Regions from separate parts of the Pseudobacillus sp. 179-B 2D1 NHS genome, predicted to be linked through region 2. Evidence: riboswitches for the same ligand, from Rfam matches in the RefSeq annotation. Region 2 holds a riboswitch; each other region holds the start of a gene.
What was found. Region 2 has a riboswitch for thiamine pyrophosphate ahead of ACH0BF_RS02810 (acetylornithine deacetylase). Riboswitches for the same ligand answer to the same signal wherever they lie in the genome.
Positions count from the first base shown of each region.

Region 1: it holds a riboswitch for thiamine pyrophosphate, as region 2 does, so the genes downstream of both, thiT (energy-coupled thiamine transporter ThiT) here and ACH0BF_RS02810 (acetylornithine deacetylase) in region 2, are expected to answer to the same signal.
Region 3: it holds a riboswitch for thiamine pyrophosphate, as region 2 does, so the genes downstream of both, ACH0BF_RS13410 (thiazole synthase) here and ACH0BF_RS02810 (acetylornithine deacetylase) in region 2, are expected to answer to the same signal.

Region 1 is NZ_JBIQDP010000001.1:311,299-314,544, reverse strand. It holds gene ACH0BF_RS01670 (dynamin family protein) at 1-91, opposite strand, end outside; gene ACH0BF_RS01665 (DUF1801 domain-containing protein) at 141-584, opposite strand; gene thiT (energy-coupled thiamine transporter ThiT) at 1,011-1,577, opposite strand; TPP riboswitch at 1,648-1,749, opposite strand; gene ACH0BF_RS01655 (L,D-transpeptidase family protein) at 2,129-2,623, shown strand; gene ACH0BF_RS01650 (DUF3243 domain-containing protein) at 2,702-3,043, shown strand; partial or broken gene ACH0BF_RS01645 (GNAT family N-acetyltransferase) at 3,228-3,246, opposite strand, start outside.
Region 2 is NZ_JBIQDP010000002.1:93,330-96,575, reverse strand. It holds gene thiW (energy coupling factor transporter S component ThiW) at 1-212, shown strand, start outside; gene ACH0BF_RS02815 (YuzC family spore coat inner layer protein) at 209-616, opposite strand; TPP riboswitch at 927-1,031, shown strand; gene ACH0BF_RS02810 (acetylornithine deacetylase) at 1,159-2,439, shown strand; gene tenA (thiaminase II) at 2,542-3,216, shown strand; gene ACH0BF_RS02800 (ABC transporter ATP-binding protein) at 3,188-3,246, shown strand, end outside.
Region 3 is NZ_JBIQDP010000012.1:76,941-80,186, reverse strand. It holds gene ACH0BF_RS13420 (glycosyltransferase family 2 protein) at 1-650, shown strand, start outside; gene mscL (large conductance mechanosensitive channel protein MscL) at 691-1,104, shown strand; TPP riboswitch at 1,110-1,210, shown strand; gene ACH0BF_RS13410 (thiazole synthase) at 1,287-2,051, shown strand; gene thiH (2-iminoacetate synthase ThiH) at 2,067-3,245, shown strand; gene ACH0BF_RS13400 (thiamine phosphate synthase) at 3,187-3,246, shown strand, end outside.

The DNA.
Region 1 (3,246 bases), on a different contig from region 2:
ATAAAGCATGAAGCTGCTCTAGTTTTGGCAGAAGCAAGGCGCGGGTTGGTTTCTGGTTAGCGAGCCAGTTTTTTAATTTCTCGGTTAACATGCAGCATCCTCCTTTCTGCTTTCAGCGGTATTTTATTTACGCACTCCCCCTATGTAATCTCGGCTTCTTTGCCTATTTCTGGATAGGTTTCTTTTAAAAATGCTACGGATTGTTTGATTAATACTTTTAAAACATCAACATTAATATCGGCTAATTTATTAATATAGACGCATGCTTTCCCAGTAGTATGTTTTCCGAAGCTTTTTAACAGTTCCTCACGCTTTGTGTCACCCGGTGCAAAATACAAACTTATTTTAGCTTTTCGAGGTGAAAAGCCAACTAACGGTGCGTCTCCTTCATGGCCGGATTTATATTTATAATGATACGAACCGAATCCAATAATGCTCGGCCCCCACATTTTTGCTTCAAAACCCGTCGTTTCGGTAAAAATATCTAGTAATTTATACGCATCTTCCCGTTTTTTGGGGCTTTCAATAGCTTCAATAAACTCAATCACATTGTTATCCGTTTCCTTTGTTTTTAACTCATACATATAGAGTCACTCCTATATTTTTAACTTTTATACAGTCAAAGCGAGTATAACTGCGGAAGTGCAGGTCGCTTAGCTACACCAGCTGTAAATTAATCAACTAACGTAATCAGAAATATCGTCTCCAATTTCCAGTGCGCTACGATAAAGATTTCTCTATCAATCTTTATTACTCCTTTATTAAGCGCAAATTCTCAAGTTAACAGTCTATATGAGAAAGCAGGAAAGAATCAAACGTTCTCTACGCCCCGTTGTAAATGGCAACGTGACCGGCTTGGCATTTTAGCAGCCCTTAATAAAAAAATTTTCTGAACAGACTCGCAGCTCTTCTACAAATATAAGAATAAAAAGCGGGTTTCGGCAAATCTTCTCTCTGCACAAAAAAACAGGAGCTGAATTTAATGGATCAGCTCCTGTTTTATGTGTTTATTAGTAACTGGCCGAACTATTTTCAACAGGAATGGACTGTTTGTAAAAGCGCGGCGCTGTCTTTTTCAAAAATAGTAGTACAGCTGACGTAATTAACATTTCCGGAAGCAAATAAGAAAGGTTGTACAAGAAAGAATAAACGGCGACCGGTGTTCCTTCCGGTGCCGAACTGCCGAACCAGACGACGCCGGAAACGAAGTGGCAGATAAAACGAAACACAGTACCTAACAATAGACCGGCAAAAATACGGCCCGTTGTAACTGGTTTATGGAAAACAGCAAGGCCTCCGAGTCCGAGTACAGCATAAGCAAGAGGATAATCCAACACGAGCTGCACTGGATGCACAACGTATCCACCTGTCATTAAGCTGATCAGCCCAACCAATAGACCTGTAATAAAACCAGCCTGCCAGCCGCGGCGAAAGGCCATGACGAATATTGGCACCATGACGAGGGAGATAGAACCCCCGAATGCCCAAAGAGCGCCAAACTCGACATAGCTTAATATAAGCGATAATCCTGCCATGACAGCAATTTCGATCATCGTAACCAGTTTGTTTCTTTCCATAAAAAATCCCCCTTTTCTTATCCAAAGGGGTGTACGGATACAACGGATTCTTCCGCTTATGCGAATATTTCCTGTATCTGTCACACTTTCCCTACGCTGGTACTAACCAGATCAGGTTCTTAGAGTTGAGGATGGTTCCTCTCTCAGTCTAACGACACCCCTAGTGGACTTATTGCTCTTACTATAGCATAACTATAAGGAAAATGAAATACGGGGAATCATCTCCGGTGCTTTACAGTAGTAAAAGATGGCTAGATTTTTAGAGTGACTTTCATAGGAAATTATCCATCATCTCAGCGATTTCATAAAAACTGGACTCTGCCTCTCGGCTTAGTTGTGTTACTGTCTGTTCCACATGAAAGGATTCTTTCGACTAAACGATACAATCTTATAAGGGCCTATTCATATTCTCTTCCCTCTTTTGGATGTGCCTGACTCTTTTTATTTAAAGCGTATATCTTACTCTCTTATTTCATATACGTAAGTGAATATCAGGCGAAGCATCTTTTCATAAATACTTGTTTTAAAAATATATAAAATCAGGTGAGCCGATGAATCATATTGTTAAGAGCGGTGAAACATTGACGTCTATTGCAGCGGATTACCGCATTCCTGTTTCTCAATTGATTGCAGCCAATCCGGGGATCAATATTCATTCTATCTATCCCGGCCAGCAGCTGCGTATCCCGGGACTTCCTGATCCTTCTTCTCTTCCTTATTCAATTAGCGTTTCATTGTCACAGCGCAGGCTAACCTTATTTCGTCAGGGGAAAGTACAAAAAGTCTATCCGGTGGGGGTTGGTAAAATGCTGACTGAAACGCCAACTGGAGATTTTGTTATTATTAATAAAGCACCAAACCCAGGCGGCCCATTCGGAACGATGTGGATGAGTTTATCGAAGAAATCTTATGGCATTCATGGAACGAATAATCCTTCTTCTATCGGCAAGTTTGTCTCTAAAGGCTGCATTCGCATGTATAACCGTGATGTAGAAGAACTGGCTAGAACCATTCCAATCGGTACTCCAGTTCGCATTAGACCTTAAATCGCTGAAAATTCATCTGTTGCATGTTTGAAAACAAGCAAAGGGGGGCATAACGAAACAGTAAAGGAGGAATGACTGATGACAGAAGAAAATCACGCGATTCATAAAGACGGGGAACTGCAGCCGGATATGGTGGATGATACACTTGAACGGATAAGCCCCGAAAGAATGGACAGCATTCTTGAGAATTTCAATTCCTTTAAATCTTATTTGAAAAAAAGAATAGAACTCGCTGAAAAGATCGGTTTAAATGAAGAGCAACTGGCGATTGCTACAGAAAAAATTGCCGACTATCTGGCTGATCATGCCGAGCCGAAAAACAGAGAAGAGAAGCTTCTTCAAGAGCTTTGGAATGTCGGGACACAGGATGAGCGTCACCACCTAGCTCATATGCTTGTTAAATTTGTGGATCAAGAATAGAGTGGTTCTCTTTAGTGCAAACGAAGCACTATTTACGATAAAAGCCTGATATGGAGCAATCTTATATTTAACAGTCAATGAAAAAGCCTCTATGCATTCAGGGGCTTTTTCATTTGTTTCTGATCCTTCTTCTCCCTCCAAATCTTAGAAGAAAAGCGCTTTAATCAGGTTGGCATGTTGTCTCTTACTTTTGATATGGGGAT
Region 2 (3,246 bases):
GGGCCGCTTCTATCGGAGAAGTGACTGGGTCAGGAATCATTGCTCCTTTATTTGCCGTTCCCTATGCAAAGATATTGATGGGAACAGCGGCTGGTGCTTTTTTCTTCTTGCCAGCTTTTCTCGTCAGCAGCTTGTCAGGATCAATTATCGGTCTCTTGCTCGTAAGGCGACTAGTTAAATTGAACGCATGGAAATATCGGTTAGAGCCTTAACGCCACCGAAGGGCAATAGCCAACTTGCAGCATTCTAAGTTTGCTGCAGTGGTTCTGAGCTCAATTCGGAAGGAATCAGGGTTAAATGAAATATTTGTTTTTCTTGATATACCAGCTGATCGCACCAGCCGTTCCACTTCTTGCCGATTGGCAGCCTGGGCAGCAGTCATTAATCGAAGAGCAAAGTCGCTGCTATCTGTTAATTTATTTAACAGCAAATTTGTTTCATTCAGCAGCTGCTTGATTGATTGAGCGGATTGTTTAAATAAAGCAGGATTCACTTCAGGATAAGGCCTTAAGGACGGAGGATGACATGAGGCCACTGGTTGAAGGGCTCGATGGTGAGGATAAGTGCCTGCAAACGGGGCCATGTAAAGATTTTGAAACGGATAAGAATAATACAACCCGGTGTCACTCCTTCCTAAAAAGTAAGACTTCTCAGCCATTAACAAATGCTTGCTTTCTTCGTTATCTGTTTTACTGTAGAACTCATGACCCGATGGCCACTTCGTTCCGTATGAGGTGACGGTCCTTGCAAGATGATTTTTTCCAATTAGCCTGATGTGTACAGAGGAGTCTTTATCTTTAGCCTCTTCTATTAATATACGGCTATTGGGAAAAATAAATGATCAATACTATCTATTTAAATAGCATAAATTTTATTGAAAATTACTGGTGATTACGATCAAGCTAACAGCAGAATCTAATTGAATAGTTGGTCCTTGGGGGTGCTTGCAAAAGCTGAGAGAGGTAAATGGCCTCAACCCTTATTACCTGAACTGGATAATGCCAGCGGAGGGAAGAGGTCGTATCCTGATATTGAACTGCAGTCTTTCTAATCCTGCAGCAAGATAAAAAATTATACAGCCGCTTCCCTTGATGAGGAGCGGTTTTTTTACGTGTAGGTAATAATATTAGTCTACATGTCAATAGAGAGGGGATGGCTATGGAAAAAAAGCTAGATATACTCCTGGAACAAGTGGAGCGCCGTCAGGAAGAGATCGTTCATTTATTGAAGAAGCTGATCTCTTTCGAAACGCCTGCTCCTCCGGCACGAAATACTGCAGAAGCCCAGTCGTTTATAGCTGATTTTTTAAAAGGCTTAGATTTTTCGGTAGATAGATGGGACGTGCACCCAAATGACCCGAATGTTGTTGGAAGATGGCCAGGGACAGATGCTGAGAAGTACCAAAGTTTAATTATTAATGGACATATAGACGTGGCAGAAATACATGAAGATGAGGGGTGGAAAGCCGATCCATTTCAGGCTGTTGTCAAGGAGGGATCAGTGATTGGACGCGGGGCCGCTGACATGAAAGGAGGGCTTGCTGGTGCTTTATTCGCTTTACAGCTGCTCCATGATGCAGGAATGACGCTTCCGGGGGACGTGCTTTTTCAATCGGTTATCGGTGAAGAGGTAGGTGAAGCTGGTACGCTGGAGTGCTGCAAACGGGGCTATAAAGCGGACTTTGCGGTAGTTGTTGATACGAGTGATCTACATATACAAGGGCAGGGAGGCGTGATTACAGGCTGGATTACTTTAAAAAGCAACCAAACGTATCACGATGCGACTCGAAGAAATATGGTACATGCCGGCGGAAAGTTGTTTGGAGCCAGTGCTATAGAAAAAATGATGAAAATCATTGAAGGGCTGCAGGAATTGGAGCGCCACTGGGCGGTAACTAAAAGCTATCCAGGATTTTTGCCGGGGACAAATACAATTAATCCCGCTGTTATTGAAGGCGGGAGACACGCCGCTTTTATTGCCGACGAATGCCGGCTTTGGATTACTGTTCACTATTATCCCAATGAAACCTATGAACAGGTAGCTAAGGAGGTGGAAGATCATATTCGTCATGTAGCAAACGGAGATGTATGGATGAGGCATAACCCTCCTTCATTTAAGTGGGGTGGCACATCAATGATTGAAGAAAGGGGAGAAGTGTTTCCTTCTTTTGAAGTAGATGGGAGTCACGCTGCTGTACAAATTCTCACCCAGTCTCACTCAGATGTGCTTGGTAAGGCTCCGATGATTGATATTTCCCCAACTGTTACAGATGGGGGATGGCTTGCTGATGCCGGTATTCCTACCGTTATCTATGGACCGGGGGATTTAATGAATGCTCATTCGATCAATGAGCAGCTGTCGATTGAACAGCTTGTCGATTACACGAAAGTGATTTTGTCGTTTATCTACACTTGGTGTCACACACCGAAGCATGGATAGGTAAGATGAATACTCTGGGGTGTGAACAGCTATAGGCACAACAGAAATATGTATAGATGATCTTTAGAGGAGGAATCACATATGAAAGTGAGTAGCACGAATATAAAGTTCAGTGAAAGGCTTCATGAAAAACTTCAGCCGATCTGGAGAAAAAATCATCATCATCCTTTCGTGAGAGGAATTGGGGACGGCACGCTCGACCAGCGGAAGTTCCGTTTTTATATGGTTCAGGATTATTTATATTTAATTGATTATTCTAAGGTATTTGCCCTTGGAGCAGTGAAAGCAACAGATGTAGAAACGATGGGGAAATTCGCTTCATTGCTGAATGAAACACTTAATTTTGAAATGGCACTTCACCGCCAGTATGCAGCCCGTTTTGGCATTTCTGAGGAAGAGCTTGAACAGGCCAAGCCGTCTCCAATTACGCTTGCTTATACGCATTACATGCTTCATGTCAGTCAGAATGGCACGCTTGCCGAGTTGATTGCCGCTCTTCTTCCATGTGCGTGGAGCTATTGGGAGATCGGCAAAGAGCTAAATGAAATTCCAGGAGCCAGCGAGCATGAGTTATATGGTGACTGGATCAAAATGTATTCATCTAAAGAGTTTGGTGAACTCGCCACATGGTGTATTGAGCTTTTAGATGAGCATACAGCAGGAAAGAGTGAAAGAGAGCTTGCGAGACTGGAAGAAATTTTCTTAAATACAACCCGTTATGAGTATATGTTCTGGGAGATGGCGTTTCATGAGCAAATGTGGCCGGGAGAAGAATAAAAAAGTTCTTGAATTTCAACATGTTACCTT
Region 3 (3,246 bases), on a different contig from region 2:
TTTTTGAGAAGGAGTCAGTCATTCGGATTGGCGGCTATCGCACAAACACCGTTGGAGAAGACATGGACCTTGTGGTGCGCCTGCACCGGATGATTAAAGAAGAAGGGCTCAATAAAAAGATACTGTATGTTCCGGACCCCGTCTGCTGGACAGAAGCTCCAGAGTCTGCGCTTTATTTGCGTAGACAGCGCCAGCGGTGGCATCGTGGGCTCTGCGAAGTAATTTGGAACCATAAAGATATGCTGTTCAATCCTAAATATGGACTTGTAGGCGTGCTATCCATGGCTTATTTCTTTTTGATTGAGCTGATGGGTGTATTCGTTGAATTAGCCGGCTATATTCTTATCCTATTCGGGGTCCTATTTTCATTTATTAATGCCGAGGTCACTATATTGATGGCTTCTCTATCTTTTTTATACGGTTCTATTTTATCTATGAGCGGTGTGCTTCTGGAAGAATGGAGCTTGAGGAAATATCCGAAACCAGCCAATATTGTGAAGCTATTTTTCTATGCGCTCTCTGAAACCTTCTGGTATCGTCCTTTGACGATCAAGTGGCGGGTAGAAGGTTTTTTACAATTTTTAGCTGGCAAGAAAGATTGGGGCGAGATGAAACGGATTGGTGTAGGAGCCAAGGTTGAGTCAAAATGAGTTGGTCGTTGAAAGGATAGCTGAAAGGAGTTTAACCAAGTTGTTGCAAGAATTTAAGAAATTTGCCATGCGCGGCAATGTCATTGATCTGGCGATCGGTGTTATTATCGGAGCTGCTTTTGGTAAAATCGTTTCTTCTCTCGTGCAGGACATTATTATGCCGATCATTGGACTGCTTATAGGGGGCATTAATTTTTCAAAGTTAATGTTTCGCTTCGGAGGAGCTGAGGTGAAATATGGTCTCTTCATACAATCCATTGTTCATTTTTTAATTATCTCATTTGCTCTTTTTCTCTTTGTACGGGTATTTAATAAGTTATACCGTCAGGAAAAGGAGGAGGAGACGCCTTCACTTTCAAAAGAGGAAGAGCTCCTTACAGAAATTAGAGATTTATTAAAATCGCAAAAAACGCTTAACAATTTAGAAGATTCAGAGTATAATAGAGAAAATTAAATAGAAAATTTAGCTAGGGGTGCCTTTAAGGCTGAGAGGATGCATGCATCTAACCCTTGAACCTGATTTGGTTAGTACCAACGGAGGGAAGCTGTCTTTATTTATGTATGTTTATTTGGTGTACATAAAGAAAAGCCTGCCGTTGTGGCAGGCTTTTTTTATTGCAAAAAGGAGGAATATAAATGGATGAATTGATGATTGGTCAAGCGAGGTTAACGAATCGGCTTTTTACCGGCACAGGAAAGTTTGCAGATCACTCGGTCATGAGACAGGCTTTTGCTGAATCAGAATCAGAAGTAGTTACCGTGGCGGTGAGAAGGGTAGATTTAGAAGCGGAGCATGAAAATATTTTAGAAGATATTCCGCCGAATATGATTATCATGCCCAATACCTCGGGAGCTAGAAATGCCGAGGAAGCAGTTAGAATTGCAAGACTGGCCAGAGCCGCTGGGATGGGCAACTGGATTAAAATTGAGGTCATTTCCGATCAGAAGTATTTGTTGCCTGATAATGAAGAAACCATTCGAGCTACAGAAATCCTTGCTAACGAAGGATTTATTGTTCTTCCTTATATGAATCCGGATTTAATGGCAGCAAAAAAGCTAGCAGATGCTGGGGCGGCAGCCATTATGCCGCTCGGTTCACCGATAGGGTCAAACCGGGGCATCCGGATGAAGGAAATGATTCGGATTCTAATAGAAGAAAAAACACTGCCTATTATTGTTGATGCAGGGATCGGCAAACCGTCTGAGGCAGCTGAAGCCATGGAGATGGGGGCTGACGCGGTGCTAGTCAATACGGCAATTGCCACAGCTGATGACCCGGTAAGCATGGCTAAAGCGTTCAATTTAGCTGTTAAGGCTGGAAGACAGGCTTATCTGGCGGGGCTGGGAGCAGTGTCGCAAAAAGCAGCCGCTTCCTCCCCGTTAACTGGATTTTTACGTTAAAAAGGAGGGATTTTTTTGAGTTTTTATGAGGTGTACCGTTCAATCAAAGATCAACCATATGAAGAGTGGTTAGCTAGCATGACGACAACCGATGTAGATAGAGCTTTAAATAAAGACGATTTGAATGAACAAGACCTATTGGCGCTTCTTTCCCCTGCAGGCAGCGAACGTTTAGAAGAAATGGCTCAAAAAGCCCAGCGATTAACAGTTCGGAATTTTGGTAAAGTAATCTCCTTGTATGCCCCGCTTTACTTAACAGACTATTGTGTGAATAAATGTGCTTACTGCAGCTTTAGCTTTGATAATGATTTTCCAAGACGAAAGTTAACGTCATTAGAAATTGACCAGGAAGCAAAGGCGTTAAAGGATATGGGGATTCAGCACGTTATTTTGCTGACAGGAGAATCACGTATTCATTCATCGGTAGCTTATCTGGCGGAAGGCGCAAAAATTTTGAGAAAGCATGCCTCTTCAATCGCCATCGAGGTACAGCCGCTTGATACGGAAGAATATCATCAGCTTTTTCAGGCTGGGGTAGATGGGCTCACGGTTTACCAGGAGGTATACAATGAGGAAGTGTATAAAGAGATTCATATAAAAGGACCAAAAAGAAATTACCGTTACCGTCTTGATGCACCAGAGAGAGGCTGTCAGGCCGGGATGAGATCAGTCAATATCGGCGCCCTGCTTGGAATGGATAATTGGCAGAAGGAAGTATTTTTCACCGCTCTGCATGCAAGGTATTTGCAGAAAAAATATATAGAAACAGAAATTGCCGTTTCTTTTCCTCGCATTCGTCCGAACCTGGGTGGATTCGAGCCGCGGGTTAATGTAGAGGATAAAGACCTTGTCCAGGCTATGCTTGCCTTTCGTCTATTTATGCCGCGAGCAGGTATTACACTCTCTACACGTGAAGAGGCGGAACTCAGAGATCATCTCATTAAGCTCGGGGTAACAAAAATGTCTGCTGCCTCCTCTACTGTTGTAGGCGGATATGCTAACAAAAAAGAAAACAATAGCCAATTTGAGATTTCTGATAATCGTTCGGTAGATGAAGTGAAAAAGAGACTAAAACAGCTGGGCTATCAGCCTGTTTCAAAAGATTGGGATATCTTGGCGGTGGAGGAGGAGACGGATGACTTTTCGGCTTCATGCCATCACAACGGGAAAGCTCGAACTGGCGCAGGCGTCTGAA